DNA from 4 places in the Streptomyces crystallinus genome. Region 1 is predicted to be linked to each of the others. Evidence: riboswitches for the same ligand, from Rfam matches in the RefSeq annotation. Region 1 holds a riboswitch; each other region holds the start of a gene.
The links. A riboswitch is a leader RNA that binds a small molecule or an ion and turns the genes downstream of it on or off. The one in region 1 is predicted to bind cobalamin.
Positions count from the first base shown of each region.

Region 2: it holds a riboswitch for cobalamin, as region 1 does, so the genes downstream of both, nicT (Nickel transporter NicT) here and ABD236_RS11170 (acyl-CoA thioesterase) in region 1, are expected to answer to the same signal.
Region 3: it holds a riboswitch for cobalamin, as region 1 does, so the genes downstream of both, ABD236_RS15910 (cobalamin biosynthesis protein) here and ABD236_RS11170 (acyl-CoA thioesterase) in region 1, are expected to answer to the same signal.
Region 4: it holds a riboswitch for cobalamin, as region 1 does, so the genes downstream of both, metE (5-methyltetrahydropteroyltriglutamate--homocysteine S-methyltransferase) here and ABD236_RS11170 (acyl-CoA thioesterase) in region 1, are expected to answer to the same signal.

Region 1 is NZ_BAAACA010000014.1:133,692-141,560, reverse strand. It holds gene ABD236_RS11180 (hypothetical protein) at 446-1,009, shown strand; gene ABD236_RS11175 (hypothetical protein) at 1,144-1,638, shown strand; gene ABD236_RS11170 (acyl-CoA thioesterase) at 1,683-2,111, opposite strand; cobalamin riboswitch at 2,237-2,466, opposite strand; gene tsaD (tRNA (adenosine(37)-N6)-threonylcarbamoyltransferase complex transferase subunit TsaD) at 2,620-3,678, shown strand; gene ABD236_RS11160 (GNAT family N-acetyltransferase) at 3,675-4,250, shown strand; gene ABD236_RS11155 (peptidoglycan-binding domain-containing protein) at 4,381-4,824, opposite strand; gene ABD236_RS11150 (VOC family protein) at 5,022-5,483, opposite strand; gene ABD236_RS11145 (DUF3052 domain-containing protein) at 5,624-6,055, shown strand; gene ABD236_RS11140 (SRPBCC family protein) at 6,162-6,641, shown strand; gene ABD236_RS11135 (MSMEG_1061 family FMN-dependent PPOX-type flavoprotein) at 6,650-7,309, opposite strand; gene ABD236_RS11130 (MFS transporter) at 7,306-7,869, opposite strand, start outside.
Region 2 is NZ_BAAACA010000014.1:698,334-706,202, forward strand. It holds gene ABD236_RS13730 (helix-turn-helix transcriptional regulator) at 22-1,017, opposite strand; gene ABD236_RS13735 (NAD(P)H-binding protein) at 1,146-2,012, shown strand; gene nicT (Nickel transporter NicT) at 2,005-3,162, opposite strand; cobalamin riboswitch at 3,192-3,398, opposite strand; gene ABD236_RS13745 (radical SAM protein) at 3,572-4,615, opposite strand; gene ABD236_RS13750 (penicillin acylase family protein) at 4,812-7,271, opposite strand; gene ABD236_RS13755 (peptidoglycan-binding domain-containing protein) at 7,432-7,779, opposite strand.
Region 3 is NZ_BAAACA010000015.1:110,428-118,296, reverse strand. It holds gene ABD236_RS15930 (alpha/beta hydrolase) at 1-316, opposite strand, end outside; gene ABD236_RS15925 (class II aldolase/adducin family protein) at 417-1,076, opposite strand; gene ABD236_RS15920 (inorganic phosphate transporter) at 1,286-2,551, shown strand; gene ABD236_RS15915 (hypothetical protein) at 2,580-2,804, shown strand; cobalamin riboswitch at 2,915-3,053, shown strand; gene ABD236_RS15910 (cobalamin biosynthesis protein) at 3,164-4,093, shown strand; gene ABD236_RS15905 (cobyric acid synthase) at 4,090-5,598, shown strand; gene cobN (cobaltochelatase subunit CobN) at 5,595-7,869, shown strand, end outside.
Region 4 is NZ_BAAACA010000001.1:199,418-207,286, reverse strand. It holds gene ABD236_RS00855 (substrate-binding domain-containing protein) at 1-789, opposite strand, end outside; gene ABD236_RS00850 (VOC family protein) at 1,028-1,822, shown strand; gene metE (5-methyltetrahydropteroyltriglutamate--homocysteine S-methyltransferase) at 1,880-4,201, opposite strand; cobalamin riboswitch at 4,365-4,589, opposite strand; gene ABD236_RS00840 (bifunctional nitrate reductase/sulfite reductase flavoprotein subunit alpha) at 4,835-7,869, shown strand, end outside.

The sequences.
Region 1 (7,869 bases):
AGGTATTCCATCGGCGATGTAACAGTTGGCGGGACATTGCCATACGGAGTTGTTAAGTCGCGCTGGTCGCCCCTGAGCGAGGGGAGCGGTGCGTCGGCACGCCGAGGTATTCGGCCTGTGCTCCTTGTCGCCGGGAGGGGCGAGGAGCACGATGGAGAGCGGAGGCAGGGCGTCCACATGGGTCGGAGGTCACTGTCCGTACCACTGTCGGAGTCGTACGTGATCACGGCTCTCCTGGGCCGCGCCCACCCTCGTGGCCACCGCGAAGATCCAGACGGCGGTGACTGGCCGAGCGCGTGGGGGCCGGCCGTGTTCCCGCTGGGCACGCTGTCGGCGGACGACGGCGCTATCGATGGAGAAGAAGGTCCGCCATACGACAACCGTCGGCGTTGGTGTGCGGCACCTCTTGTCAGTGCGCCGGGCCGGCCAACGAGCGGAGGACTCGATGTCCGTCACCGTCGTGGTCATCATCATTGTCGCCGCCGTGCTGGTGCTCGCCGCGTGCGCGGTGGCAGCGCGCGTGGTCATGGTGCGCCGTCGCCGCGAGCTCCAGGAGCGGTTCGGCCCCGAGTACGAGCGCACTGTGGAGGCGCGGGACAGCCGTCGGGCCGGCGAGCAGGAGCTGCGTGAGCGCGAGGAGCGCCACGATGCGCTGGACATCAAGCCGCTGCCGGCTGCTGTCCGCGACCGCTACTCCCTGGACTGGGCCCGCGTGCAGGAACAGTTCGTCGACCGGCCCGACGACGCCGTACACGACGCCGACCGGCTGGTGACGACGCTCATGGGCGAGCGCGGCTACCCGACAGAAGGGTACGAGCAGCAGCTCAAGGACCTGTCCGTCGAGCACGGGAGAACCCTGGAGCACTACCGCGCCGCGCATGACGTCAACGAGCGCAGCAGCCGTCACGAGGCGACCACGGAGGAGCTGCGCGGCGCGATGGTGCACTACCGCGCGCTGTTCGAGGAACTGCTGCACAACGGAGACCGGCCGGGCAGGGGCGCGGAATGAGCTCGCGGCCGACGGTAGGGTGCGCCGCAGGGGCAGCGCCTTCGATCCAGCGGACACCCGCCATGACGCGTGACGGACCGACCGCGTGATCGACAGACAGAGGGATTGATGTACACAGGGATGGATGTGTAGAGATGGGCAGCACGGAGACACCCCGACCCGATGACAGCGGCGCTCTGTCCACGGAGGACCTCGCCGGCACCGGGCGGCAGGACATCGAGAGCGAGAGCAGCGAGGCTTCAGAGCTCGCCGACACCCCGCCGGCGTATCCCGGAGAAGCCACCGCCGACCTGGGGGACCGACAGGACGACGCCGGGCGGGCCCCCTCCGACGGAGGCGGGGACTCGGCACCGCCGGAGGAGAACGAACCCCTGCTGGGAGCGGAACAGGAGGAGTTCCGTGCCAGGTGGCAGCAGATCCAGAGCCAGTTCGTCGACGACCCCAGGGACTCCGTCAACGCGGCCGACCAGTTGGTCGCCGAGACGATGCAGGCACTGGCCACCACCTTCTCGGCACACAAGCGCGACCTCGAGAGCCAGTGGCACCGCGGCGAGGAGGTGGCGACCGAGGACCTTCGCGTGGCACTTCAGCAGTACCGCTCGTTCTTCAACCGACTGCTCAGCACGTGACCCCGGGGCGGGGGAGGGCCAGGTCCGTCCGGTGAAGGACGTGTCTATGACTCCAGTAGACCGGGAACGGGCCGTGGCCGGCCCTCGCTGTCGATGGCCACGAAGCTCAGGCGGGCGGTGGCCACTTCGGTGGGGGGAGTGGTGGTGGCGTTCCAGCGCTCGGCGGTGACGCGTACGGCCACCGTCATCGAGGTCCGGCCGGCGCGTTCGAGGAGGGCGTGGACGGTCAGGAGGTCCCCGGCGCGGGCGGGGGCGAGGAACGTCATGCGGTCCACGGAGACCGTCACGGCCGGCCCGTCGGCGTGGCGGCCCGCCGAGGCCGCCGCCGCGTCGTCGATCAGCTTCATGACGACGCCGCCGTGAATGGTGCCGTAGAGGTTGGTGTCGTGCTCGCTCATGATGTGGGCGAGGGTCACCCGGGAGTCGGCCGGCGCCTTGTGGGCGCGGGGGCCTGCGGTGATGTCCGCGGTCACGGAACTCTCCTTCGCGAGTCGTGGATCGACCCGGCGGCGTACCGCGGACGCGAGGGAGGGCGGGCTCGGTAGGTGCCCGCTGCCGCCGGCCCGCCCACGAGGCCACCGATTCTCCGCACGCGCTCGTCGCGCACGGGCAGCGGCAGGTCTTCGGACTCACGGGCACGCCACCGTACGAACGACATGTACGAGGCATCTACTGGCCGTCGCTTCCCAGGACCGTTGTCGGTCCCAGTGCGTATGACGGCGGTCGTTCCCGCTCACCGCTGCGGGGCAGTCCCGGATTCCCACCGGGTTCCCTCTTACGACGCATCCCGCCTGGCGGGCGGGGCGAACCAGCTGCGCTCTCAGCCTAGGTCACGGCCCCGGGCGTTTCGGCGGCCCGGCCGGATGGCGTACGTCTCACATCACGGGCCGGAAGAGCCGTGCGGTGCGCCTGCCCCGTATCTTATTGCACATAGGTTGCAAGAACGATTGATATGCGAAAGAGGCTGACGTGGGCGCTCCGGTGGTGCTGGGCATCGAGTCGTCGTGCGACGAGACCGGGGCCGGGATCGTGTCCGGCGGGCGGCTGCTCGCGCACGTCGTGGCGTCGAGCATGGACGAGCACGCGCGGTTCGGCGGGGTCGTGCCGGAGATCGCCGCCCGTGCGCACCTCCAGGCGTTCAATCCCGTGGTCCAGGAGGCCCTCGACCAGGCGGGGTTGCGGCTGCGCGACATCGACGCCGTCGCCGTCACCACCGGCCCCGGCCTCTCCGGCGCCCTCCAAGTCGGTCTCGCCGGAGCGAAGACGCTCGCGTACGCCGCCGGTGTGCCGCTGTACGGGGTGCACCACCTGGCCGGGCACGTGGCGGCGGACACGCTGGAGCACGGGCCGCTGCCGAATCCGTGCATGGTGCTGATCGTGTCGGGCGGGCACACCTCGCTGCTGCTGGTGCGGGACCTCGTACGCGACCCGATCCTGCACCTCGGCGACACCGTCGACGACGCGGCGGGGGAGTGCTTCGACAAGGTGGCCCGGGTGTTCGGGCTGCCGTATCCGGGCGGGCCCGCCATCGACCGGGCCGCCCGTGAGGGCGACCCGTGCGCGGTGGCCTTCCCGCGCCCGCTGACCGGCCCACGCGACGATCCGTACGCCTTCTCCTTCTCCGGCTTGAAGACCGCCGCCGCACGCTGGGCCGAACGCCACCGGCAGTCCGGCGAGGAGATCCCGCTGGCCGACGGCGCCGCCTCCCTCCAGGAGGCCGTCGCCGACGTGCTGACCCGCAAGGCGCTGGCCGCCTGCCGGGAGTACGACGTGCGCACCCTCGTGGTCGTGGGCGGGGTGGCCGCCAACTCGCGGGTGCGGGCGCTCGCGGAGGAGCGTTGTGCGATCGCGGGTGTGGAACTGCGGGTGCCGCCGCTGACGCTGTGCACCGACAACGGGGCGATGATCGCGGCCGTGGGCGACCTGCTGGTACGGGCCGACGCCGCCCCGGCTCAGCTGGACATCTCCATCGACCCGTCCGCCCCGCTGGAGTACGCCTTTCTGCACCCGCTCGCCCGCCCCGCCGCGAGCGCCGCATGAGAGGGCTGGTCATACGCCCGGTCGCGGGTACGGAACTGCTCTCACGCGGCGCGGACATACGACGGGTGTACGCCGATGCCTTCAGCCGACACCCATGGAACGAGGACGCCACCGTCGCGGACACCTATATACGGCGGTTGGCCGACGATGTCACGCGCCCGGGCTTCGTGGCGGCCCTGGCCTTCGACGCGGAGACGGTCGTCGGTATGGCCACCGCCTGGACGACCTCCGCCCCCTTCCCGTCCGGCCGTTGCTACCCGCAGGCCGCTGCCGCCCTGGGCGCGGAGCGCACGGCGGACTGGCTGTGCGGCGGTCGGGAGGTCGACGAGCTCGCCGTGGCCGGTGCGGCGCGCGGCCGTGGCGTCGGCGCGGCCCTCCTGCACGCGGTGACCGGCGACGCACCCGACGGCCGCTGCTGGCTGCTCACCTCGGTCCGTGCCCCCGACGTCGTCCGCTTCTACCGGCGCCTGGGCTGGGCCCAGGCCACCCACCCAGCACCTGAGGGGAACGGAATCGCGGTCTTCCTCGGGCCGGCGCATCCGGCCCGTCCGGCCGTCGTGGGCACGGACTGAACGAGGCGAGGATCCTTGGTGCGTACGGTCGGTATCTGCGGCCGGCCCGGATGCCTGCGCCGCACCCTTCGCCTGTGCACGGCTGTGGCCGCCCGTGGTTCGGGTGGCCACAGCCGTGGCGACGCGGCGGCTAGATGGTATCGGCGAAGCGCTTGAAGGCCGCCTGCGTGTTGGGGCCCGGGTCCCCGTCGATCTTGTCGGTGTAGCCGTAGTTACGCAGGAGCCGCTGGAGGGCCATCACGGTGTTGGGGCCGGGGTCGCCGTCAATCTTGTCCGTGTAGCCCCAGTGGGTCTTGAGGCACCTCTGGAAAGCCTTCCAGCTGTTGATGCCGAGCTGGCCGTCGATGCCGTCGTTGTAGCCCCAGTAGGTGTGCAGCCAGCGCTGGACGTTCTTCGCCTGCGCGGAGCTGAGGCCGAAGTTGTGCACCGCGAGGATCTGCGCCGACGCAGTGGTGACCGGCACGGCGCTCGGGTGTGCGGGCGCTGCCGCGCTCGCGCCCGCCAGGCCGGCGCCGGACAGTGTCACTGCGAGCGCCGTGCTGACGAACGCCTTCCTCATCCAGCCTTTGCGCATGTCTTTCCCCCTTTGGGTCATGGTCAGTGGCCCTTGTCTGCGACAGTCGCAGACTGGCGCGGCAACGAGTGTGCCGCAGCAGGGTTGTCGCAGGTCAGCTGTGTGCGTCTGGGCGCACACTCCCAGGTGGGCGACGCACATGTGACACACGTCGAGGGGATGCGCAGGGCCCACAGCCCACCGGGTGTGTAGGGATGTCAGTCCAGGCAGAACTCGTTGCCCTCCGGGTCGGTCATCACGAGGAAGCCGGCACTCAGCGGGGGAGCGGGCTCGTGGCGGCGTACCCGCGTCGCTCCCAGCGCGACGAGCCGGTCGCACTCGGTCTCCAGCGCCGCCATCCGCTCGTCTCCCTTCAGCCCGGGAGCCGCGCGGATGTCGAGATGGACGCGGTTCTTGGCGACCTTGTCCTCCGGCACCTGCTGGAAGAAGACGCGCGGGCCGTGCCCGTCAGGGTCCTCGATGGCCGATCTCGTGTTGCGCTCCTCCTGCGGTACGCCGATCCGTGCGAGGAATCCGTCCCAGGCGGCCAGCGGGTCGGCACCCTCGGGCAGGTCGACTCCGGGCGGACCGGGGTGCACATATCCCAGTGCGTCACGCCAGAAGGACGACAGCGCCCGCGGGTCGTGCGCGTCGAAGGTGACCTGGATGTGGCGGCTCATCGGGGTACTCCGTTCATAGCGGGCTTCGTACGCGGGCAGCGGCTGCCCGGCACAACTACTACACAGTCACCGTGTGTATCTGGTTGGATACTGATGTGGGCGTCGTGGATGTGCTCACTCCGGATCCAGAGAGGTCATTGATGTCAGCGACAGCGGGTCACGCAGAGACGAACCTGGCGGTCAGGCTCGGCTTCCAGCCCGACATGGTGGTCCAGGAGATCGGGTACGACGACGACGTCGACCAGGAGCTTCGTGAGGCCATCGAGCAGGCGACCGGTACGGAGCTGGTCGACGAAGAGTACGACGATGTCGCTGACGCGGTGGTCCTCTGGTTCCGCGAAGACGACGGAGACCTCACCGACGCGCTGGTCGACGCCCTCGCCTACATGGAGGAAGGCGGCTCGATCCTCCTGCTCACCCCGAAGAGCGGAAGGGACGGCTACGTCGAGCCGAGCGAGATCGGCGAGGCGTCCACGACCGCGGGTCTGTCCCAGACGAAGTCCATCAACGCCGGCAAGGACTGGAACGGTTCCCGTCTGAGCACGCCCAAGGGTGCCGCCAAGAAGCGTTGACGCGCTGAGGGTGTCGCCACGCTCCTCGCCTGCCCCGCCGATGCCGGCGGCGGTCCGCTACCCTACTCGCCAGTAAGGTCCGGCGAACCTACAGGGAGGGCCAACGATGGGGCGTGAGCGGAAACTTGAGGAGTCCATAGTGGTGGACGCCGCGCCGGAGGCCGTCTATCGGCTGGTGGCGCATCTCCCCGACATGGGCCGCTGGAGTCCCGAGTGCCGCCGGGTCTGGGTGCCGCGTACCCCCGTACGCGCCGGCACGCGCTTCATCGGTCTCAACCGCCGGGGTCCGTTCGTCTGGTTCACGACGGGTCGGGTCTCGGCGGCGCGCGTGGGCGAGGAGTTCACGTTCGACGTCGGGATCTTCGGTTTGCCGATCGCCCGCTGGGGCTACCGCTTCGCCGCCGAAGGGTCGGGCACCCGCGTGACCGAGACCTGGGAGGACCGGCGCACCGGCCCCGGCGCGCGCCTGACCAATGTCCTCGGCACCGTCTTCGCAGGCACCAACCCCGAGCGCCGTATCGCCGTGAACCGCCATGGCATGCGTACCACCCTCGCCCGGATCGCGCAGGCGGCAACCGTCTCCTGACCTCCGCTTCACTCGTACCGGTACTTCAGCGAATCCGCCTCCGCCCGCTCGATGTCGGCGATCGTCAGCTCCGGCATCCGCAGCTGAGCGAGCGTGACCTCGGCAGAGGTCGGCTGGGCGTCCGCCGGCAGCCACTGCTCCGGCTTCCAGGCCGCGCTGCGCAGGAGCGCCTTGGGGCAGTGCGGATAGACCTCCTCGATCCCCACCACCAGCGCACTGGCCGGCGGCTTGCCCACGGCGGTCAGCTGCGACAGGAGCTCCGGGCGGGTGGAGACGCAGGCCCGGCCGTTCACCCTGAGCGTCGTGGTACGCCCCGGGATGACGAACAGCAGTCCGGCGCGCCCGGTGGCGATGACGTTCTGCAGCGTGTCCAGACGCTTGTTGCCGGTCGCGTCCGGTATCGCCACCGTCCGTGCGTCCAGGACGGTGACGAACCCTGCGGGACCGCCGCGCGGGGAGACGTCACAGTTGCCCTCGGCGTCCGTGCTGGCGACCAGGACCAGCGAGGAGCAGGCGATCAACTGCCGCGTCTGCTCGGTCAGTTCGGTCATCTGCTTGCGTACGGCCGCGTCGCCGGGGAGTGCGTAGGCGAGGCGCAGAGCCTCCTGGTCGCGTACGGCGTCGAGCTGGAGCGAGTCGAATGCGCTGGTGGCAGGGGGCGTTGTCATACCTGCGACCCTATGGGGCGGACCGGAACGTCGGCGGGGGCGGCGGCGCGCAGTGCCGCCTCGACCCGGCGGTTGGTGGTCATGGTCGAGGTGACGGCGGTCATGGCGAGGAGGAGGCTCGCCGCGGCGTAGAGCGGCGTGCGGACGTCATAGGTGGTGGCCAGCCAGCCGCCGAGGAAGGCGCCGAAGGGGGCGGCGCACATGGCGAGCATGCGGGAGGTGGAGGCGACCCGGCCCATCAGATGGGCGGGGACGATCGCCTGCCGCAGGGAGGGGCCGAGCACCATCGTGGCGCCCATGCCCGCGCCGCAGACGGCGAGCGCGAGGCCGGCGATGTACGGGTTCGGGGCGGCGGCAAGGCCCAGGATCGCGAGCCCTTCGACCGCGGCCGTGCAGGTCAGTGCGGTGCCGGTGCCGAGTCTTCGGCCGAGGAAGGAGGCGATGGCCGCGCCGAGCAGACCGCCGGTGGCTTCCGCCGTGAGGAGCAGTCCGAAGCCGAAGCTGCCGATGCCGAGGCGGTCGTGGGCGAAGAGGGCGAGGACGGTCTCCACCGCGAGGAA
Region 2 (7,869 bases), 560 kb from region 1:
TTCCGGCCCCTGCTTCATCCGCTACAACGGGCCGTAGAGCGTGGTGAGTTCCGCCGCCAGCCGGGCGAGGTGCTCGCGGGCCTCGACGGGTTCGAGGATCTCGACGCGCGCTCCGAGACCGGCGAGCTGCGCGGCCACGACCTCCGGGGACGGGCCGTCGATCTCCATGTCCAGCCACCCGTCGCCCCGTTGGCCGCCCAGGCGCAGCCGGCCGCCGAACAGGACGCCCAGAACGCGCTCGGCCGTGGGCTCGGCCCGTCCCCGTACGGTCGCCCCGCGCATCCGCTCCTCCATCGGTGCGGCCAGCTCGCGCCAGACCGTGGCCAGGTCGAAGCCCTCGGGGCGGACGACGGGGTCGGTGGTCAGCTCGACCGAGGTGATCCGGTCGAGACGAAAGATACGCAGCCCGGTCCCGGTGGAGCCGGGGCCGGCACCGGGCCGGGCGGCCGTCTCTCCCTGCTCCGTACCGGCCACGAGGTACGGGACTCCCGCCTTGGTGACGATGCCCAGCGGGTGGACCGTGCGAATGCCGGTCGGGCTGCCGGGGCGGGCGTATCCCAGACGTACGCACAGGCCGTCCACCACCGCACGCTGGAGCGCGTCCAGCAACGGCGTGCCCGCGGTGACGGGCAGCCTCGACCAGTCCGTGCCGTCGGTGGCGGCGGCCTTCGCGGCGGCCTCGGCGTCGGACCGGAGCGGCGCGGGCAGGGCACGGATCAACTTCCGCAGCGCCGTGCGGAGTTCCGGGGAGACCGCCGACGGGCCAGCGACCAGGAACATCGCGCGGATCTCGGCGGCGGTCAGCCCGGAGAGGTCGGTACGGGCGCCGCCGACGAGGGACCAGCCGCCGCCCCGGCCGTGCTGGGAGTAGACGGGGATACCGGCCGCCGCCAGCGCCTCCAGGTCGCGGCGCGCGGTGCGTTCGGACACCTCCAGCTCCTCGGCCACCTCGCGCGCCGTCACCCGTCCACGGGTCTGGAGGAACAGCAGGGTCGCCACCAGTCGATCGGCTCTCATACCGATCATTCTCTTTCTCAAACTGGCCAGGAGATGGCCAGTTTGGCTTTCAGGATGAGTGCAGATCGAACACGGCGGAGCGACATCGCCCCGCGTACGCCATCGCCACACAGGCGCAGGGAGAAATCATGATCGTGGTGACCGGAGCAACCGGGAACGTCGGACGGCATCTCGTACGGGAGCTCGCCTCGGCGGGCGAGCGGGTGACGGCGGTCTCCCGTCGACTGCCGGGCCAGCTGTCGGCAGGTGAGCAACCAGCAGGTGAGCGGCCCGGCAACGTGGAGTTCCAGCAGGCCGATCCGGCCCGGCCCGAGACCCTCAAGCGCTCGTTCGACGGCGCCGACGCGCTGTATCTGCTTGTCGCGGGCGACGGCGAGGGTCTCGACCCGTACGCCATCCTCGACACGGCGCGGGCCGCCGGAATCCGGCGGGTGGTCCTCCAGTCCTCGCAGGCCACCGCGACGCGCCCGCACTCCGTCGCACACGCCCCGCTGCGCTCCTTCGAGGAGGCCGTACGGGAGTCGGGCCTGGCGTGGACGGTGCTGCGGCCGAGCGGGTTCGCCTCCAACGCCTCTATGTGGGCGCCCTCGATCCGCGCCGAGCGGACGGTGACGGCACCCTTCGGCGACGTCGGCCTGCCGGTGGTCGACCCGGCCGACATCGCGGCGGTCGCCGCCGCTTGCCTGCGCGACGGGAGTCACGCGGGCCGGACGTACGAACTCACCGGACCCGCGCCCGTCTCGCCGCGCAGGCAAGCGGCGGCGATCGGTGGGGCGCTGGGGCTGCCGGTGCGGTTCGTCGAGCAGAGCCGGGCCGAGGCGCGGGAACTGCTGCTGCGCTTCATGCCGGAGCCGGTCGTCGAGAGCACGCTCGGCATCCTCGGCGAACCCACGCCCGAGGAGCGACGGGTGAGCGCGGACGTGGAGCGCGTCCTCGGCCGGGCACCACGGACGTTCGCCCAGTGGGCGGCGGACAACGTCGTCGCCTTCAGGTGACGTCCGAGGCGGACGCGGGTGCGGCGTCGGCGGGCCGGTCCTGTCCGGGCACTTCGGCGGCCGTGGCCACCCGTACCGCCCACCGCTGCTCGACCTTGGCGAACCGCCAGTACGCCAGGGCCGCGGCCCACACCGCGACGAACAGGCCGACGATGATGAAGCCGACGTTGTCCAGGTCGAGGCCCGCGACCCAGCCGGTGAACCCGTCCCGCAGATCGAGCTTGTCGTGCAACACGCCCACCAGCTCGATCGTCCCGATCAGGAAGGCCACGGCGATGGAGAGCCCGGTGATGGTCAGGTTGTAGAACACCTTGCGCACCGGGTTGGAGAAGGCCCACTGGTAGGCGAAGTTCATGAACGTGCCGTCGATGGTGTCGAACAGGCTCATCCCCGCCGCGAACAGCAGCGGCAGACACAGCACGGCGTACCAGGGCAGCCCGGCGGCCGCGCCCGATCCGGCCATCACCATCAGCGTGACCTCGGTGGCCGTGTCGAAGCCGAGCCCGAAGAGGAAGCCCAGCGGGTACATCTGGCCGGGCCGGGTGATCGACTTGGTGAAGCGGCCCAGGAGGCGGTTCATGAACCCCCGTGAGTCCAGGTGCTGTTCCAGCTCGGCCTCGTCGTACGTCCCGGCGCGCATGGCCCGGAAGACCCGCAGGATACCCACGAGCGCCAGCAGGTTGAGCGCGGCGATGAGATAGAGAAACGATCCGGAGACGGTCGTTCCGACGATGCCGAGGGTCTGGTGGGTCTGCGACTCGTCGTTCATCAGGGTGCCCGCGAGCTGTGCGCCCCCGGCGACCAGCGCCGCCATGGCGACGACGACGCTGGAGTGCCCGAGCGCGAACCAGAAGCCGACCGACACCGGCCGCTTGCCGTCGGCCATCAGCTTGCGGGTGGTGTTGTCGATCGCGGCGATGTGGTCGGCGTCGAAGGCGTGCCGCATGCCGAGGGTGTAGGCGGTGACGCCCAGCCCGAGGCCGAACGTCTTGGAGCCGACCTCGTAGTGCTGGGGCACCACGAGCAGGAAGAGGATGCCGAACGCCACGACGTGCAGGGCGGCGATCACCACCAGCAGCCAGGCGGTGCGGACGGTGTCCTCCCGCCGCCAGTGGAAGGCGGTGGGAGGGGTGGCGGCGGGCAGGGTCATTTCGTTCACGCTCCAGCACCTCGTGGATCATTACGCGAGATGCCGTGGCCGGTCTCCTGGCTTCCGGGTGTCGCACCGCCCCTGCCTTCCCAGCGGCCTCACGGCCACCAGTGGCACAACGGGGCGGGCTACCCGAAGCCGTTCATGGCCTGAACGTCATGGGGCCCGATCACAGTGGCGAGGGCCGCTCCGGTCTTGCACCGGTCTTCCCGAACACCACGGCTCGCCAACCGTAGGTGCGACCCGCCCCACCTGCAAGTCTGGCTGTGGGTGGGGGTATTGCAGATCACACTCCGGGGCAAGCGGAGGGATCTCGTCCACCGGTCGCGCCGAGCGCGGGCCCAGCTCGGACCGAGCGTCGGAGGGCTCCCGGGGGGCGGTGGCTCGCCCTCCGCGCCCGACACCGCTCTCACCCCGCCGTCGGCGCGGTGAACACCGGACGGCGGTCGATACGGGCACGCACGGCGTCCGAGCCGAAGTGGTAGTCGATGCGCCGGACCGCCTCGGCCCAGCTCCGCATGGTCCCCGCGTCGGAGAGCGCCTCGACCACGAACGGGTCGGTCCACCGTTCCACCGCACGCCGCCACAGCTCCGCCGGGGGCTCCTCCAGCAGATTGCCGACCGTGCCCTCGTAGATGAGCATCGCTCGCACCTGCCCGTCCGGCTCGATCTGCACCGACCGGAAGTCGAGCCCGCGCGCCACCTGTTCGGGATTCATCTGCAAGGAGAAGTTGGTCGACGTGCCGACCCTGACCGTGGCCGGTGCCAGCGCCTGGAGCCGTGCGCGCTGTTCCTCGCTGCCGAGCCGGGCGAGCTGTTCGTCCGAGAGCAGCTCGTGCTCGGCGTATCCGGTGCGGCTGCCGAGCCCCGACGGCACGGCGGCGCCGAAGTCGAGGGAGCTCAGATGCGGGAAGCGCGGCAGGATGTCCGTACAGAACTCCTCCAGCCGGTCGACGTTGCTCCGTACGACCGCGCAGTCGACCGCGAACGGGAGCGGGCGGTCGCCACGTTCGGCCCGCTCCCGTGCTCCGGCCTCCAGCAGCGCCAGCGCTCGCATCGCCCGCCCGAACGAACCCGCCCTGCCGCGGATCCGGTCGTGCACCTCGGGCGTGGGACCGTCGACGCTCACCACGACCCTGCCGCAGACGCGCGCCAGCTCCTCGGTCATCCACGGCTGGAAGTTCCAGCCGCCGGTGTACACGAGCACCGAGATACCTGCCCGCGTCAGGCGTTCCGCGACCTCGAACACCCCCTTGACCAGCAGTGGTTCTCCCCCGGCGAGGGTGACCTGGACCGGGCCCAGGGAGATCACGGCGTCGGCGATCCGCAGCATGTCGTCATGGCTCACCTGCCGTGAGGGGCGCCTGCCGGACTCCGAGTAGCAGTGGGTGCAGCGCAGCGGACAGGCGTAGGTGATGTCCCAGATGACGGACTGTGGGCCATCGGCAACCATGTTCGCGTGCTCCATCGCATGCTCCCGGTCTCCGCTCGCGGTCTCGGCACCGGAGCGCCCCCCGTGCGGTGGGTGGGGGGCGCTCCCGTCTCGCTCAGACTAGGAGCCGCCAACCGGCCCGCGGTATCCCCAACTCTGGGGATGGCGCGTACCGGTCGGGACCCCTGCGCCCGCGCCTCCGGCGGCCGCCGCGCTCTCAGCCCCGCAGGACCGTGGTCCGCAGCCGCGGGTCGGCGGCTATCTCCGCCTCCGTGAACCGCTCGGTGACCCAGCGCTTCTGGGAGAACAGGACGGTCTGGTCGGTGTAGTGGGGCGACGCGGGGTTGGCCGACTGCCCGTAGGTGAGGATCGTACGGGTACGGGGCCCCTGGGGCGTCAGCTCCGTCGCCATGATGAAGCTGGAGCCGGAGGCGTGGTCGTCCGGGGAGCTCGGGCGTGTGGCGCCGCCGCTGCCCGCCGTGGGCGTGGCGTTCACGACGTTGAAGCAGCCCTCCCCACCCGAGCAGCCGGGCAGCGGTATCCCCGCCCACCGCTGGAGAGCGCCGATCGGCGCGTCCAGAGGCAGTTTGCCGGCGGCCAGTTGGCGGACGGCGTCGGCAAGCGCGCCGCGCACCCTCGGTTCGTCCCCGTTGAGCCCGCGCGGGGTGGTGAGCGGCTGAGCCGGGTCGTACGCCACGCGCCACCAGGGGTACGGGCCGCCCACCCGGGTGCGGAACGCCTTCCACAGGACGGCTCCGCGGCTGTCCGGGTCGTCGCGCATGTCCCAGGCCGCGAGGACGTCACAGGCGGCGCGCACATCCACCTCGGTGCCGTCGGTGGCGGTCAGGACGGGGTGTGCGCGGCACATCGCGACCGCGTCGTCCCGGCCCAGCTCCGCCGTGTGGTTGCGGTTGCCGAGCATGCTCGCCTGGAGCGTGGGCAGGGTGAAGCCCGGCGCCCCGAGTCCGTCGCTGCCGTCGCGCCGGCCCGCGATCATCTGGAGCCCGAGCTGGGCGCGTGGGCCGATCGGCCCCCCGGCGTGGTACATCCGCGGGTACCCCGTGAGCGGCGCCTCGGGGTTGGTCAGCGCCGAGTCGTTGTTGGAGTTGGCCACGTAGTCGGTCCGGGTCAGCCGGGGCTGGTGGCCGGGGCCGAAGACGCCCGGGACGGCCGCGTCCGGGTCGCTGCCCCAGTCGCAGGCCGAGGTGGACCCGTCGAGCACCCCTGGCAGATCCTCGTCCGCGCCCGGCAGGGAGCACCGCTCCAGCTGGTCGTCGGTGACATGGGGCACGGCGGAGGAGTCGTTGAAGTACGCGGTGCCGTTGGAGTCCGTGGCGATCGTGTACGTCCAGGGGATGCCCTGGTAGGTCTGGTGCGCCTGGGTGAGTTCAGCCACAGACGTGGCCCTGCCGATCGCCAGCCACTCGTTCATCGAGCGCAGATTGTCGGCGTTGGCGTCCCTCAGCGCGTACGCCTCGGTGCGCGTCCAGCCGTCGGCGAGGACCGGGCCGTAGCGGGAGGTGTAGAGGGTGGCGGAGACCGTGGAGAGCTTGCCGTCGGCGCCGCGAACCGTGACCGGGACGGTCCGGCGGGCCATCGGGACCGCCTTGCCGTCGACGAGGTAGCTCGTCGGGTCCCCGGGAGCGAGGGTGAGGCGGTAGAGCGAGGAGTGGTCGGCGTAGCTCGTGGTGTGCGTCCAGGCGAGGGTGCGGGTGTGGCCGATCTCGACCAGCGGGGTGCCGTAGATACCGGCACCGGCGACGTCGATGACGCCCGGGATCGTCAACTGCACCTGGTAGAAGCGGTCGCCACCGATCCATGACAGGTGCGGGTTGGCCAGCAGCATGCCGTCGCGGCCGCGGGTGGCGTCACGGCCGAGCGCCCAGCCGTTGCTGCCGAGCTCACCGCGGCGGGGGCCGGCGCCGTTGGAGGGGCTCGTCGACGGTTTCGCGGAGGCCGGGGCCGGGCCGCCCGCCGTGGTGCCGCGCGCTGCCGTCGGCGCACGCAGCGGCTTCGTCGACTTGCCTACGGTCGGTGGGGTCGCGGTGGCGATGGCCTGCTGGAACGCCGCCGCTCCGGCGGCGCCGTCGACCTCGTAGACCAGGTTCCAGATGTCCATGGCGCTGATCGGGCCGACCCAGGGCTTGCCCTTGCAGGTGGGGTCGGGCAGTTGCGCGGTGCCGGTGTCGCGCAGATACCTGTTGTACCCGGCGGCGTACCCCTCGACCATCCGGCGCAGCTCGGGTGTCGGGCCGAGCGGCGCCGGGCGGTCGAGCAGTCGCCGGACGGTGCCCGCCTGCCGCAGCCCTTGGTGGTAGGTGTCGCTCGCCAGGTTGGGCGTGCCCTCGGCGGTCGTCTCCGCAGGGCCGAGATATCTGGAGCGTTCGCCGCGCAATGTCAGCACCTGGTCGGCGAGTTGACACAGGTTGTCCTGCGCGAACGCGTACCCGTATCCGTATCCCAGACCGCCGTAGTCATGGGCCAGGACGTGCGGAATGCCGAATTCGGTGCGGCGGATCTGCGCGGTGTACCCGTGGTCCCCCACCCGTCCGCCGTCCGGTTCCGTGGCGGCGGAAGCGGAAGCGGACGCGGGTAACAGTGCGGCCACGCCGGATGCCAGGCAGAGCGTGGCGAGGGCGGGCCCCAGTCTTCTTGTGGTGCGCACTTTCTGACGCATCGCCAGAGTCTGTCGATAGCTGGGCATGTGCGTAAGCGTCCCGCGACGGCGGGTGTCGCCACATCAACCCCTCGACCGAACTTCGGGCCCGGCGGTGGACCCATGGATGTAGACCCCGGGGTGGAGAAACCGCCTCTGACCTGCGGCGTTCTGGCCTTGGTCACACGCAGGCGTGGTCGAGCAGACCGGCCCAGGTCCGCGGGCCGACCAGCCCGTCGACGTCGTGGCCGCGGTAGCCGCAGGCGTACTGGAAGGTCTTCACCGACTTGGTCGTCCCGCTGCCGAAGATGCCGTCGACGGCCGTGCGGATGCCCTGGTCGGTGAGCTTCTGCTGGAGGTACCGGACGCAGGTGCCCCGGTCGCCCTGGGAGAGGAACGGACGCGTCTGCGCACACCCGGCTGCGCTGGGCGCGGGGGCCGGGGCGGCGGCGGCCGGGGCGAGCATGCCCGCGCCGCCGAGCACTCCCGCGCTGAGCAGCGCGACGACGAGGATCCGTACCTGTTTCATGGGGCCTCCCGTGGACGGGGCGACCGCGTCTGACGCGACGCGTGTCGCCGTACAGCGGCGGCGAGCCGGGTGGCCGCCGACGGAAGGCCA
Region 3 (7,869 bases), on a different contig from region 1:
TCCCCCGGGTGACCCGCTCCAGCCGGCGCACCACGGTGTCCGCGGCGTGCGGCACGTCGACGACGTCGCCGACCACCGCGTGGACGCCGGAGCCCTCGATCCCGTACGTGCCGGGGCGCAGCGAGGCCAGACAGCGGGTCAGGGAGATCCGTCCGGGGGCCGTGGCGTGCACGGTGAGCTCGGGGTCGGTGGGCAGCGGGCGGCCCGGCGGTGCCTTCAGGGCCGCGTCGCTCGCGTACCGTCCGGCGGCCACCGCTGCCGCGCCGACGCCGATGAGTGTGGTGACGGCCGCTGCCGTCGCTGTAGCCGGGCGCACCGTTCCAGTGTCGGCAGTACGCGGCGACACGGCCAGTGGGCGGGGCCTACCGGGGGCCGGTTGCCCGGCGCGCGGGGCCGGAGGGTCCGAAGAGCGGCTCTCAAACCTGCCCGTATCCCCGGAACTGTTCGGCGGCCCGGTCGAGGTCGGCGGCGGAGAGCAGGGAGGGGGTGCGGCCGGGCACCGAGGAGGCGGCCAGCCAGAGGCGGCACATCCACTCCAGCTGGGCGGTGCGGTCGTAGGCCTGGGAGAGCGTGGCCCCGTAGGTGACCGCTCCGTGGTTCTGGAGGAGGCAGCCGGTGCGGCCGTCGAGGGCGCGCAGCATGTTCCGCGCCAGTTCCTCGGTCCCGTACAGGGCGTAGGGCGCCACCTGGACCGGACCACCGAGCTCGGCGGCCATGTAGTGGACCGGCGGCAGCTCGCTGACCAAGGTGGAGACGGCCGTGGCGTGCACGGCGTGGGTGTGCACGACGGCCCGCGCGTCGGTGTCCCTGTATACGGCCAGGTGCATCGGCAGCTCACTGGTGGGCCGCAGGGTGCCGGTCACCTGGCGGCCGGTGAGGTCCACGGCGACGGTGTCGCCGGGGCCGAGGCGGTCGTAGGCGACCCCGGAGGGGGTCACGAGGACCAGGTCGCCGACGCGTACCGAGACATTGCCCGAGGTGCCGACGACCAGGCCTTCGTCGGCGGTGCGGCGGGCGGTGGCGGTCAGCTCGGCCCAGGCCGCGGCGATCGCTGCGGAGTCCATCGGCTCTCCCATGGGGTGATCCTCGCAGGCTCCGCGGCGCGGGTGGAGGCGTGAGCGGAATCTCTTCAATGGGGCCGATGACCGGTTCGTATGGCTTTGATACGCCTTGATCGAACCGGAAACCGGTCAGATACACCGCGAGGCCCGACCCAGTTCACCTTCCGTTCATCCAGGTTGCTTACGTTCGTCCAACCACTGACGTCGAACGATTGCCTGGGTAAATGGAACACATCACGCTGCTGCTCGCCATTGTGGTCGTGACAGCTCTAGTGTTCGATTTCACGAACGGTTTCCATGACACCGCCAACGCGATGGCCACCACCATCTCGACCGGCGCCCTGAAGCCCAAAGCCGCGGTCGCCATGTCCGCCGCACTCAACCTGGTCGGCGCGTTCCTGTCGGTGGAGGTCGCCAAGACGATCTCCGGCGGGATCATCAACGAGAAGGGCCTCAGAACAGAGGTCATCTTCGCGGCGCTCGTCGGCGCCATCCTCTGGAACCTGGTGACCTGGCTGCTCGGCCTGCCGTCCAGCTCGTCCCACGCCCTGTTCGGCGGTCTGATCGGCGCGGCCGTGATGTCGGCCGGCTGGTCCTCGGTCAACGGCTCGACCGTCGTCACCAAGGTGCTGCTGCCCGCCGTCGCCGCCCCGATCGTCGCGGGCGTCGCCTCGATGCTGGCCACGCGGCTGACGTACCGGATCAACCGCGGCACCGACGAGAAGGCCACCGCCAAGGGCTACCGGGCCGGGCAGATCGCCTCCGCCGGTCTCGTCTCGCTCGCCCACGGCACCAACGACGCGCAGAAGACCATGGGCATCATCACGCTCGCCCTGGTCACCGGCGGTGTGCTGCACCCGGGCGCCAACCCCCCGATGTGGGTCATCGTCTCGGCCGGCCTGGCCATCGCCATGGGCACGTACCTCGGCGGCTGGCGCATCATCCGCACCATGGGCAAGGGCCTGACCGAACTGGCTCCGCCGCAGGGCTTCGCCGCCCAGTCCGGCGCCGCGACCGTCATCCTGGCCTCCTCGCACCTCGGCTTCTCGCTCTCCACCACCCAGGTCTGCTCCGGCTCCGTCATGGGCGCCGGCCTCGGCCGCAAGGGCGGTGTGGTCCGCTGGTCCACCGCGACCCGGATGTTCGTCGCCTGGGGTCTGACCCTGCCCGCCGCGGGTCTGGTCGGCGCCGGCGCCGAGTTCCTCACCGGCCAGGGCACCTGGGGCATCGTCCTGGTGGCGGTCCTGCTGGTCGCGGGCTCCGGCTTCATCTGGAAGCTGTCGCGCCGCTCGCCGGTCGACCACAACGACGTCACCGCCGCCCCGGCCGCGAGCGAGCTCCCGGCCGAGCCCGCGGGTGTCGTCACCACCGCGATCGCCGCCGTCACCCCGCCCCCGACCGTCGCCGCCGTGGCCGCCGACCTGACGGCCACCATCCCGGCCCCGGCCCCGGTGGCCCCCGCCGACCCGGCCCGCCCGGCTGCCGTCTGACCCGGCCGCGCACTCCGAAGGAATCGTCATGCACATCGACTGGCAAGCTCTCGGCACCGTCTTCGGTGTCAGCCTCATCGTCACCGTCGGCCTGGTGGGCCTGTTCACCGTCGGGATCGTCGGCCTCAGCAAGCAGCAGTCGGCCGCGGCCGGCAAGGGCAACGTCATGGTGGCCCGCACCACCGCCTACCTCTGCTTCGCGCTCTGCGCGGCGGCCGTCGCGTACGGCATCAACCTGATCGTCGCCAAGTAGTCCGGCCACCCGGCCGCACGCGCTCCCGAACCGCCCCCCGGCCCTGCCGGGGGGCGGTTCGCTGTGTGCCTGCGCACACTCTCCCGTCGCAGGTCAGCAGCGAGTTGACGGGCGTTCGCGGGCGTGGTGGACTGCCCGAGCCATTACGGCGGCAGAAGAGGAAGCCGGTGCGAATCCGGCGCGGTCCCGCCACTGTCATCGGGGAATCATCCCCGTGAGCCAGGAACTCTCACCGCCGGTCGACGTCGTACCAGGGCGCGGACACCCTGAGTGAGGACATACCGCCATGCGCGCCTGCCTGTTGCCGGCACCCCCCGGACGTACCGGAGCTCCCCTCGGCGTTGCGGCGGGCTGATCCCATGCGTGCCGATCGCACTTTCGCGTACGGCGCCACCGCCGGTCTCCTCGGCGACCTGCTCCTCGGCGACCCCCGCCGCGGACACCCGGTCGCCGCGTTCGGCCGTGCCGCGGCGGCCGTGGAGCGCGCGCTGTGGCGTGACCACCGGGGCTGGGGCGCGCTGCACACCGCCGTGTGCGCCGGAGGCGCCGCGGGCGCCGCGCTGCTCGCCACCCGTGCCGTACGCCACCGCCCCGCCGCCTCCGTCGCGCTGACCGCCGCCGCCACCTGGGCCGTGGTGGGCGGCACTTCGCTGGGCCGGGAGGCCCGGGCGATCGGCGCGGCCCTGGAAGCCGGGGACGTCGAGGCGGCCCGGGCGCGGCTGCCGCACCTGTGCGGGCGCGACCCGCAGGCCCTGGACGCGCCCGGCATCGCGCGCGCGGTCGTCGAGTCCGTCGCCGAGAACACCTCGGACGCCGTGGTGGGCGCGCTGGTGTGGGGAGCGCTCGCGGGGGTGCCGGGGCTGGTCGGCTTCCGGGCGGTCAACACGCTGGACGCGATGGTGGGTCACCGCTCGCCGCGCCATCTGCGGTACGGGTGGGCCTCGGCGCGCCTCGACGACGTGGCGGGCTGGCCGGGCGCCCGGCTCACCGCCGCGCTCGCGGTGGCCGCCGGGGGCTCGCCGCGCGCCGCCACGCGCGCGTGGCGCGAGGACGCGGACAGGCACCCGAGCCCCAACGCCGGTCCGGTGGAGGCGTCGTTCGCGGGGGCGCTCGGCGTACGGCTCGGCGGCACCCTCTCCTACGGCGGCCGTGTCGAGCACCGGCCGGTGCTGAACGGGGGCGGCCGGGCGGTGGAGGTCGCGGACATCGAGCGGGCGGTGCGGCTGTCGCGCCGGGTGGGCTGGCTCGCGCTGGGCGTGGCCATCGCGGTGAGGAAGGTACGGACATGAGTGGCGGACTGCTGGTCGCGGGCACCACGTCGGACGCCGGCAAGAGCGTCGTCACCGCCGGGATCTGCCGGTGGCTGGTGCGCCGGGGCGTGAAGGTCGCCCCCTTCAAGGGACAGAACATGTCCCTCAACTCCTTCGTCACCCGCGAGGGCGCGGAGATCGGGCGCGCGCAGGCGATGCAGGCGCAGGCGGCGCGCGTCGAGCCGTCCGCGCTGATGAACCCCGTGCTGCTCAAGCCGGGGAGCGACCGGTCGAGCCAGGTCGTACTCATGGGCAAGCCGGTGGGTGAACTGAGCGCCAGCGGCTACCACGGCGGACGCCAGGAAGCGCTTCTGGGCACCGTCGTGGACTGCCTGGAGCGGCTGCGGGGCACATATGACGCCGTGATCTGCGAGGGGGCGGGCAGTCCGGCCGAGATCAACCTGCGGCGCACCGACATCGTCAACATGGGCATCGCGCGCGCCGCGAGGCTCCCGGTGGTGGTGGTCGGCGACATCGACCGGGGCGGGGTGTTCGCCTCGTTCTTCGGTACGACGGCGCTGCTGAGCCCCGAGGACCAGACCCTGGTCGCCGGGTACATCGTCAACAAGTTCCGCGGCGACGTCTCGCTGCTCGAACCCGGCATCGACATGCTGCGCGGGCTCACCGGGCGCCACACGTACGGGATCCTGCCGTTCGCGCACGGGCTCGGCATCGACGAGGAGGACGGCCTGCGGGTGTCCCTGCGCGGCGCCGTGCGCGAGTCGGTGGTGGCGCCGCCGGTGGGCGAGGACGTGCTGCGGGTCGCGGTCTGCGCGATCCCGCTGATGTCCAACTTCACCGACGTGGACGCCCTCGCCGCCGAACCGGGCGTGGTCGTGCGGTTCGTGGACCGGCCCGAGGAGCTGGCCGACGCGGATCTGGTCGTCGTGCCGGGAACCCGGGGCACGGTCCGGGCGTTGGAATGGCTGAGGGAACGGGGGCTGGCGCGGGAGCTGGCGCGCAGGGCGGCCGAGGGGCGTCCGGTGCTGGGGATCTGCGGCGGGTTCCAGGTGCTCGGCGAGCACATCGAGGACGAGGTCGAGTCACGGGCGGGTTCCGTGACGGGTCTCGGACTGCTGCCCGTACGGGTGCGGTTCGCGGCCGAGAAGACACTTGCACGGCCGACCGGTGAGGCGCTGGGCGAGCGCGTGGAGGGATACGAGATCCACCACGGCGTCGCCGACGTGCTGGGCGGGGAAGCCTTCTTGGACGGATGCCGGGTCGGTGCGGTCTGGGGGACGCACTGGCACGGGTCACTTGAGAGCGACGGATTCAGGCGACGGTTCCTGGAGCTGGTGGCGAGCGCCGCGGGACGGCGTTTCGTGCCCGCCCCGGACACGTCGTTCGGCGCGCTGCGCGAGGAGCAGCTGGACCGCCTCGGCGACCTCATCGAAGAACACGCGGACACGGACGCGCTCATGCGGCTCATCGAGCAGGGCGCGCCCGCAGGACTTCCCTTCATCGCACCTGGAGCACCCGCATGAGCACTGTGCTGTTGTTGTCGACCGCCGACACGGATCTGCTGGCGGCCTGGGCCTCCGGGGCGCCCTTCCGGATCGGCAACCCGACCCGTATCGACGTGGCCGAGGAGCTGCCCGCGCTGATCGAGGGCGCGTCGGTGGCCGTCGTGCGCCTGCTCGGCGGCAAGCGCGCCTGGGAGGACGGGCTCGCCGCGCTGAAGGCGTCCGGGATCCCCACGGTGCTGCTGGGCGGCGAGACCGTGCCGGACGCGGAGCTGATGGCCGAGTCCTCGGTCCCGGCCGGAGTGGTCGCCGAGGCCCTGCGCTATCTGGTCGAGGGCGGCCCCGGCAACCTGGTGGAGCTGTCCCGGTTCCTCTCCGACACCGTGCTGCTGACCGGTGTGGGCTTCGCCGAGCCGCAGAAGATGCCCGAGTGGGGCGTGCACGGCACGCGCGCGTACGTGGCGGGCCGCCCCACCGTCGGCGTGCTCTTCTACCGCGCCCACGAGCTCTCCGGCAACACCGCCTTCGTCGACGTCCTGTGCGACAGCATCGAGGCCCAGGGCGCCAACGCCCTCCCGGTGTACGTGGGTTCGCTGCGCGGCGCCGAGCCCGCGCTCTACGAGACGCTGGGCAAGGCGGACGCGCTGATCGCCACCGTGCTCGCGGCGGGCGGCACCACCGCCTCGCAGGCGAGCGCGGGCGGCGACGAGGAGGCGTGGGACATCGGCGCCCTGGCCGAGCTGAACGTGCCGGTGCTGCAAGGCCTCTGCCTCACCTCCTCCAAGGCCGCCTGGGAGGCCTCGGACGCCGCGCTCTCCCCCATGGACGCGGCGATGCAGGTCGCCATCCCGGAGTTCGACGGCCGGCTGATCACCGTCCCGTTCTCCTTCAAGGAGCAGGGCCCGGACGACGTCCCGGTCTACGCCGCCGACCCCGAGCGGGCCTCGCGGGTCGCCGGGATCGCGGTGCGCCACGCCCGTCTGAAGCACAAGCCGAACGCGGAGAAGAAGCTCGCCCTGGTCTTCACCGCGTACCCGACCAAGCACTCCCGGGTGGGCAACGCGGTGGGCCTGGACACACCCGCCTCCGCCGTGCGCGTCCTGGACGCCCTGCGGGACGCCGGTTACGTGGTGGAGGGCCACCCGGACAACGGCGACGAGCTGATCCACCGGCTGATCAACGCCGGCGGCCACGACGTGGAGTGGCTCACCGAGGAGCAGCTGGCGGCCGCCCCCGCGCGCGTGCCGCTCGCGGACTACCGCGCCTGGTTCGAGAAGCTGGAGCCCGAGCTGCGCGACGGCATGCTGGAGCACTGGGGCGAGCCCCCGGGCCAGTTGTACGTGGACGGCGACGAGATCGTGCTCGCCTCCCTCCAGTTCGGCAACGTCGTGGTGATGATCCAGCCGCCGCGCGGCTTCGGCGAGAACCCGATCGCGATCTACCACGACCCGGACATGCCGCCCTCGCACCACTACATGGCGGCTTACCGCTGGCTGGAGAACAGTTTCGGCGCCGACGCGATCGTCCACATGGGCAAGCACGGCACCATGGAGTGGCTGCCCGGCAAGGGCCTCGGGCTGTCCTCCGGCTGCGGCCCGGACGCGGTCCTGGGCGATCTGCCGCTGGTCTACCCGTTCATCGTCAACGACCCGGGCGAGGGCACCCAGGCCAAGCGGCGCGGCCACGCCACGGTCGTGGACCACCTGGTGCCGCCGATGGCCCGCGCCGACACCTACGGCGACCTGGCCAAGCTGGAGCAACTCCTCGACGAGTACGCCCTGGTGAGCGATCTCGACCCGACGAAGGCCCCGGCCGTGCGGGCCCAGATCTGGACGCTGGTGAAGGCTGCTGAGCTCCACCACGACCTGCATGTCGACGAGCAGCCGGACGACGGCGACTTCGACGAGTTCGTCATGCACATCGACGGCTATCTGTGCGAGATCAAGGACGTCCAGATCCGCGACGGCCTGCACATCCTGGGCGGCGGCCCCGAGGCCGAGCCCCGGGTGAACCTGGTGCTCGCGGTGCTGCGCGCCTCCCAGGTGTGGGGCGGCCAGGCCAACGCGCTGCCCGGGCTGCGCGCCTCGCTCGCCGAGCACTTCGGCTTGGTGGAGAAGGAGCTGCTGGCCGAGCCGGGCGCGCCGGTGAAGGTGGCGGTGGAGCTCAGCGACCTGGTCGACGGCCCCGCGCGCACGGCGGCCGACGCGATCGACCTCCTGGAGCAGCTGTGCCGCCGCCTCGCGGAGGGCATGGAGGAGCGCGACTGGGCCACCCCGGCGTGCGGCCCGCTGG
Region 4 (7,869 bases), on a different contig from region 1:
CCTCCAGTGCGCGTCGGCGCGCAGTCGCTCGACGGGGGTGGCGTTCACCCGTACGTCGCACAGGACGATCTCGGCGGGCAGGGCGGCGGCCGCCTCCCAGGTGAGCGTCGTCCAGTTCGCGCCGCTTCCGGCGGGCGGGTCCACGAGCTGTACGCCGTGTTCGGCCAGGGCGCGCAGCTCCGGCCAGGCGGCCGGGCGGGCCACGTGGACCTGGTCGGTTCCGGCGGGCGAGAGGGCCAGTACGCAGGGCCGCGCGGGCGGGTCGGTCTCCGGGTACGCGCGCGTGGCGGCCGTCACGGCCCGCAGACGGCGCTGTGCCGCGTCGAGGAGGCGGGCGGCGTCCTCGGGGCGGCGGTCGCCGCCGAGGGCCCGTGCGAGCTCAGCGAAGCGGTTTCTGATCTCGGCCAGGGAGCGCGAGTGCCCGATGTCGATGACCACCACCGGAACGTGTTCCTCCAGGTGCTTCGCGGTCTCGGGGTCGAGGCCGTAGACCTGGCCGCCGCCGTAGCTGACGGCGACCACGAGGTCGGGTGTGCCCTGGAGCAGTGCGTCGAGGTCCAGGGCGGCGCCGGCGCCCAGGTAGCGCAGGCGGTCCAGGGGCAGCCCGCCGGCCTTGGCGCGGTCGGGCGTGGCGCCGTCGTGGAAGGAGCCGAAGACGGCTCCGGGCCCGACTCCGTGGTCCCAGAGCGTGGCTCCGGCCTGGATGTAGGCGGTCACCCGGGTGGGCGCCGACCGCGCCGTCGCCCTCTGCCCGCGGTCGTCCGAGAACTGCCAGACCGGCTTGTCCATGAGGTCACACGCCCCCTGTAGGTCGCTGTGCGCGCCAGCGCCGGGTCACGCTACGCCCGAGTCGTCCCGCCCCGCCAGGATCCGTACCCGATTACCTGCCCGCCCTGCGGGCGCGTCACCCCTTCCGGGCGCCCCGGTCGTCGCGCCCCGGCGCATGGCAGCGCTCGACGCGCGGGGGTGTGGGCGGCTGGTTAGCGTGGCGGGCAGGACCGTCTTTCACACAGGAGAGAGCACAGTCATGGCCGCAGAACCAGAGGGCACTCCGTGCTGGGCCGATGCGATGTTCACCGACGTCGAGGGAGCGAAGCGCTTCTACGGTGAAGTGCTGGGCTGGACGTTCGGCGAGGCGTCGTCGCAGTACGGCAACTACACCCAGGCGTACGCGAACGGCAAGGCGGTGGCGGCCGTCGTGCCGCCGATGCCGGGCCAGGAGGGCCAGTCGGCGTGGTGCCTCTACCTCGCCTCGCCCGATGTCGCCGCCACCGCCGAGAAGATCAAGGCCAACGGCGGCGAGGTGCTGATGGAGCCGATGCAGGTCGGTGACTTCGGCTCGATGGCGATCGCCCGCGAGCCCAGCGGCGCCGTCTTCGGCGTGTGGCAGGCGGGCAGCCACGAGGGCTTCGAGGCCAAGGCCGTGCCCGGCGCGTACTGCTGGGCCGAGTTCTTCACCCGCGACCCGGCGAAGGTCGACGCGTTCCTTCCCGCGGTGTTCCCGTACGGCGCCAAGCAGATGCAGGACGACGCGGCCGACTTCCGGGTCTTCAGCGTGGGCGAGGAGATGGCGCTGGGCCGGATGAGGATGACGGAGGAGTTCCCGCCCGAGGTCCCCTCGTACGTGAACGTGTACTTCACGGTCGCCGACTGCGACGACGCGGTGGCGAAGGCGACCAAGCTGGGCGGGGTGCTGCGGTTCGGGCCGATGGACACGCCCTTCGGCCGGTTCGCGGCGCTCAGCGACCCGCAGGGCGCAGCCTTCTCGGTGATCGACCTGCAGACGACGCAGGGCGAGATGCCGGAGATGACGGACGTGTAGCGGGCCGGACCCCGGGGTGTTCGGGCACGCGCGCGTGCCCGAACACCCCGTTGTCTGTCAAGCCTCTTGCCGCACCTGTGCCCTGACCGTCCGGGCGGCTTCGACCAGGTTCTCCAGGGACTGCCTGGTCTCGGTCCAGCCGCGGGTCTTCAGACCGCAGTCCGGGTTGACCCACAGCCGCTCCGGGGCGATGGCGGAGAGTGCCCTGCGCAGCAGCGCGGCCGCCTCCTCGGCGCTCGGCACGCGCGGCGAGTGGATGTCGTAGACACCGGGCCCCACCTCGCGCGGATAGCCCGCGCCGGCCAGCTCGTCGGCCACCCGCATGTGTGAGCGGGCCGCCTCCAGGCTGATGACGTCGGCGTCGAGGTCGTCGATGGCCTGGAGGATGTCGCCGAACTCGGCGTAGCACATATGGGTGTGGATCTGGGTGTCGGGGCGCACCCCGCCGGTGGTCAGGCGGAACGATTCGGTGGCCCAGTCCAGATAGGCGGCGCGGTCCTGCGCGCGCAGCGGCAGCGTCTCGCGCAGGGCGGGCTCGTCGACCTGGATGACCGGGGTCCCGGCCGCCTCCAGGTCCTCGACCTCGTCGCGCAGGGCGAGCGCCACCTGGCGGGCGGTCTCGGCGAGCGGCTGGTCGTCGCGGACGAACGACCACGCCAGCATGGTGACCGGCCCGGTCAGCATGCCCTTGACGGGGCGGTCGGTGAGCGACTGGGCGTAGCCGGTCCAGCGGACCGTCATCGGCCGCGGCCGGGAGATGTCGCCGGCCAGGACCGGCGGGCGGACATAGCGCGTGCCGTAGGACTGGACCCAGCCGTACTGGGTGGCGAGGTAGCCGGTGAGCTGCTCGGCGAAGTACTGCACCATGTCGTTGCGTTCGGCCTCGCCGTGGACGAGGACGTCGATGCCCGCCTTCTCCTGGAAGGCGACGACCTCGCGGATCTCTGCCTTGATGCGCTCCTCGTAGCCGTCGGTGTCGACGCGTCCGGCCCGCAGGTCGGCGCGCGCGGTGCGCACCTCGGTGGTCTGCGGGAACGAGCCGATCGTGGTGGTGGGCAGCAGCGGGAGCCGCAGACGGGCGCGTTGGGCGGGGGCGCGTTCGCCGTACGGCTGGGAGCGGCGGCCGTCCGCCTCGGTGACCGTCGACGTACGCGCGCGTACCGCGGGGTCGTGGGTGAGGGCGGATCCGGCGCGCGAGGCCAGGTCGGCGCGGTTGGCGGCGAGTTCGGCGCCGATGGCTTCGGTACCGAGGGCGAGGCCGCGGGCCAGTGTCACGGTCTCGGCGGTCTTCTGATGGGCGAAGGCGAGCCAGCGGGCGATCTGCGGGTCGATGTCGCGTTCGGCCGTCGCGTCGAGCGGGACGTGCAGCAGCGAGCAGGAGGGCGCCACGTCCACCCGGTCGGCGAGTCCGAGGAGGGTGCCGAGGGTGGCGAGTGACTTCTCGTAGTCGTTGATCCAGATGTTGCGGCCGTCGACGACGCCCGCCACCAGCCGCTTGCCGGGCAGTCCGCCGACCGCCGCGAGGCCGTCCAGGTTGGCGGCGGCCGGTCCCGTGAAGTCGAGGCCGAGGCCTTCCACGGGTGCCTTGGCGAGGACGGGAAGGGCCTCGCCGAGGCGGTCGAAGTAGGAGGCGACCAGCAGCTTGGGGCGGTCGGTGAGGCTCCCGAGCACCCGGTAGGCGCGGGCTGCGGCCTCCAGCTCGGCGGGGTTGCGGTCCTGGACGAGGGCGGGCTCGTCGAGCTGCACCCACTGGGCGCCGGCCGCCCGCAGATCGGCGAGGACCTCGGCATAGACGGGCAGCAGGCGCTCCAGCAGGGTCAGCGGCTGGAAGTCGGCGTCGACGCCGGGTGCGGGCTTGGCCAGGAGGAGGTAGGTGACCGGGCCGACCAGGACGGGCCGGGCCGCGAGGCCGAGCGCCAGCGCCTCGGCGAGCTCACCGACCTGCTTGCCCGAGTCGGCGCTGAAGACGGTGTCCGGTCCGAGCTCGGGCACCAGGTAGTGGTAGTTGGTGTCGAACCACTTGGTCATCTCCAGGGGCGCCACGTCCTGGGTGCCGCGGGCCATGGCGAAGTAGCCGTCCAGCGGGTCGGTCTCGACGGCGGCGCGGTGCCGGTCGGGGACCGCCCCCACCATCACGCTGGTGTCGAGGACATGGTCGTAGTACGAGAAGTCGCCGGTGGGCACTTCGTCGACGCCCGCCTCGGCCAGCCGGCGCCAGGTGGCGCGGCGCAGGTCACGGGCGGTGTCGCGGAGGGCCTCGGCGCCGACACGGCCCCTCCAGTAGCCCTCGACGGCCTTCTTGAGCTCCCGGTCGGGGCCCTGGCGGGGGTAGCCGTACACGGTGGCCCGTGCTGCCGCGGCTGCGGACTTGCTGGTCACGAAACTCTCCTTCGCGAGAATGTCCCGAAATCGACCCCGGTAGGGTCATGGGCGCGAAGGGATGACAGACCGGGCGGCCCGCGCGGAGCAGTGCCCGCGTGCGAAACCGCCGCTCGTCCCGCCGACCCGCCCACGAGGTCACCAAGGTCTCCGCGCGCGATCTGTCGCGCGCGGGCAACGGGCAGGTCTTCGGACTCGCGGGCGCGTCTGCCGGTCTCCCGGCGGACACCTACTGGCCGTCGCTTCCCAGGACCGTTGTCGGTCCCAGTGCGTATGACGGCGGTCGTTCCCGCTCACCGCTGCGGGGCAGTCCCGGATTCCCACCGGGTTCCCTCTTACGACGCATCCCGCCTGGCGGACGGGGCGAACCAGCTGCACCCGCCACCCTAGCGAGTCCGGCCGCAAGGCCGGCGAAGTCATGGCCGAGAACGCGCGCCTCACAGGGCGCGGGCAGGCCCGGTGATGTCCGACATCGGAGGCGTGCCGCAGTCGCACACAGGTGCTCACAGCATCGGGGCGCGCTTAGTGTGGCCGACGTAACCACTCGTGATCGCCGCACGTGACATCGAAGTAACGGGCATTTCGTACGGTCGGAGCCCAAGGGCGCCCGGCCGAGACGAGAGGGGACACCCGTTGACCGCACAGGGCACGCGGGCCGCCACCGAACAGGTGCGCACGGTCTGCTCGTACTGCGGTGTGGGCTGCGGGATGGTCCTCGACATCACCGCCGGACCGGACGGCCGACGGACGGTGCTCAAGGCCTCCGGCGACAAGGCGCACCCCGCCAATGGGGGCCGGCTGTGCACCAAGGGGGCGACCACGGCCGACATGCTGGCGGCACCAGGACGCCTGGCCACCGCGCTGATACGGGGCGAACGGGGAGCGGAGCCCGTGCCGGCCGGAGTCGACGCGATGATCGCCGAGACGGCGGGCAGGCTGCGGGCCATCGTCGACGAGCACGGGCCGGACGCCGTGGCCCTCTATGTGTCCGGCCAGATGAGCCTGGAGGCGCAGTATCTGGCCAACAAGCTGACCAAGGGCTTCATCGGCACCAACCAGATCGAGTCCAACTCCCGGCTGTGCATGGCCAGTGCGGGCAGCGGCTACAAGCTGTCGCTCGGCGCGGACGGACCGCCCGGCTCGTACCAGGACTTCGAGAAGGCCGACGTCTTCCTTGTCATCGGCTCCAACATGGCCGACTGCCATCCCATCCTCTTCCTGAGGATGATGGAGCGCGTCAAAGCGGGGGCGAAGCTGATCGTCGTCGACCCGCGCCGCACCGCGACCGCCGCCAAGGCCGACCTGTTCCTCCAGATCAAGCCGGGTACGGACCTCGCGCTGCTCAACGGCCTGCTGCACCTCCTCAAGGAGGACGGGCACACCGACTCCGCCTTCATAGCCGAGCACACCGAGGGCTGGGAGGCGATGGACGAGTTCCTTGCCGACTACCCGCCCGCCTGTGTCTCCGAGACCACCGGGATCCCCGAGGACGACATCCGTACGGCGGCGCGGTGGATCGGCGCGGCCGGGGAGTGGATGAGCTGCTGGACCATGGGGCTCAACCAGTCCACCCATGGCACCTGGAACACCAACGCCCTGGTCAACCTGCATCTGGCGACCGGTGCGATATGCCGCCCCGGCAGCGGCCCGTTCTCGCTCACCGGCCAGCCGAACGCGATGGGCGGCCGGGAGATGGGCTATATGGGCCCGGGGCTGCCCGGACAGCGCTCGGTGCTCGTGGACGAGGAGCGGGCCTTCACCGAGGAGCTGTGGGGGCTGGAGCCGGGCACGCTGCGCACGGACGGGGCCGGGCTCGGCGCCGTCGAGTTGTTCCGGCGGATGGCCGACGGCGCCATCAAGGCGTGCTGGGTGATCTGCACCAACCCGGTCGCCTCCGTCGCCAACCGCCGCACCGTCGTCGAAGGCCTGAAGGCGGCCGAGTTCGTCGTCGTCCAGGACGTGTTCGCCGACACCGAGACCACCGCGTACGCGGACGTGGTGCTGCCGGGCGCCCTGTGGACGGAGGCCGAGGGCGTCCTCGTCAACAGCGAGCGCAACCTCACCCTCGCCCGCCAGGCCGTCGACGCGCCCGGCGAGGCGCTGCCCGACTGGCAGATCATCGCGCGCGTGGCGTGCGCCATGGGGTACGAGGAGGCGTTCAGCTACGCCGGCCCCGAGGACGTCTTCGAGGAGATCAAGCGCGCCTGGAACCCCAAGACCGGCTACGACCTGCGCGGAGTGACGTACGAGCGGCTGCGCGCCACACCGGTGCAGTGGCCCGCTTCCACGGCCGAGGGCCCCGACCGCAACCCCATCCGGTACGTGACCGAGGACGGCACGGGCCCGGTGTTCCCGACGGCGAGCGGGCGGGCCGTCTTCCACGCGCGCCCGCACCTGCCGGCCGCCGAGATGCCCGACGACGACTTCCCTTTCGTCCTCAACACCGGGCGCCTCCAGCACCAGTGGCACACGCTCACCAAGACGGGGAAGGTGGCCAAGCTCAACAAGCTCAACCCGACGCCGTTCGTGGAACTGCATCCCGAGGACGCCGAACGCCTGGGCATCGCCGAGGGCGACGGGGTGGAGATCGCCTCCCGGCGCGGCCGGGCGGTACTGCCCGCCGTGGTGACCGACCGGGTGCGCCCGGGGTGCTGCTTCGCGCCCTTCCACTGGAACGACCTGTTCGGCGAGAGCCTCAGCATCAACGCGGTGACCAGTGACGCCGTCGACCCGATCTCGCTCCAGCCCGAGTTCAAGATGTGCGCGGTGTCGCTGACGAAGTCGGCGGCCGCGGTGGCGCGGGCCGTGATGCCGGGGACGGCGGCGGCCTCCGCGATGGCATCCCCTGACCGCTCGGCCGACGCAGGGCGAGCAGCGCAAGCGCTCGTCTCGGGTGGCGTGGCGGCGACCGCAGGCGCGAACGGCATTACGGGGGCGCCCGCCACAGGTACCGCGCTCCTCGATGCCCCCGCGCCCCTCCCGTATGGCGTCCCCGCTCAGCGCTCGGGCTCCGAGGCGCACCTGTCGGCGGGCCAAGGCAGCCCGCCGGCCGCCGTGTTCGGCCTCGGCACGCCTCCGCCGGTCCTCACCGAGCGCGAACGCCAGTACCTCGCCGGCTTCCTGGCCGGACTGGAGTCGGGTGCGCCCGGCATTCCGGTGCTGCCGCAGACCGCGCCCTTCAGCGAGGAGCACGCGCTGTGGGTGAACGGCGTGCTGGCCGGGATGTACTCCCGCACGAGCCCGCGGCCCGCCCCGGCCCCGGCCCCCACGCCCGCCGCGGCGCCCCCGGCCCCGCGGGGCCGTGACGTGCTGCTGCTGTGGGCCTCGCAGACCGGCAACGCCGAGCAGCTGGCCGCGGTGGGCGCGGAGCAGCTCGCCGCCGCCGGGCACCGGATCCGGCTCGTCGCCATGGACGACGCCGCCCCGGACACTCTGCCCACCGACGCGGAGATACTGCTGGTCACCAGCACCACCGGTGACGGCGAGGCACCCGACAACGGCGCCGCGTTCTGGGACGCGCTGGCCGACGCCGACGCCCCGCGCCTGGAAGGGCGCCGCTATGCGGTCCTGGCCTTCGGGGACTCGTCGTACGACGAGTTCTGCGGGCACGGCCGCCGCCTGGACCGGCGGCTGGCCGAGCTGGGCGCGGTACGGCTGCTGCCGCGCAC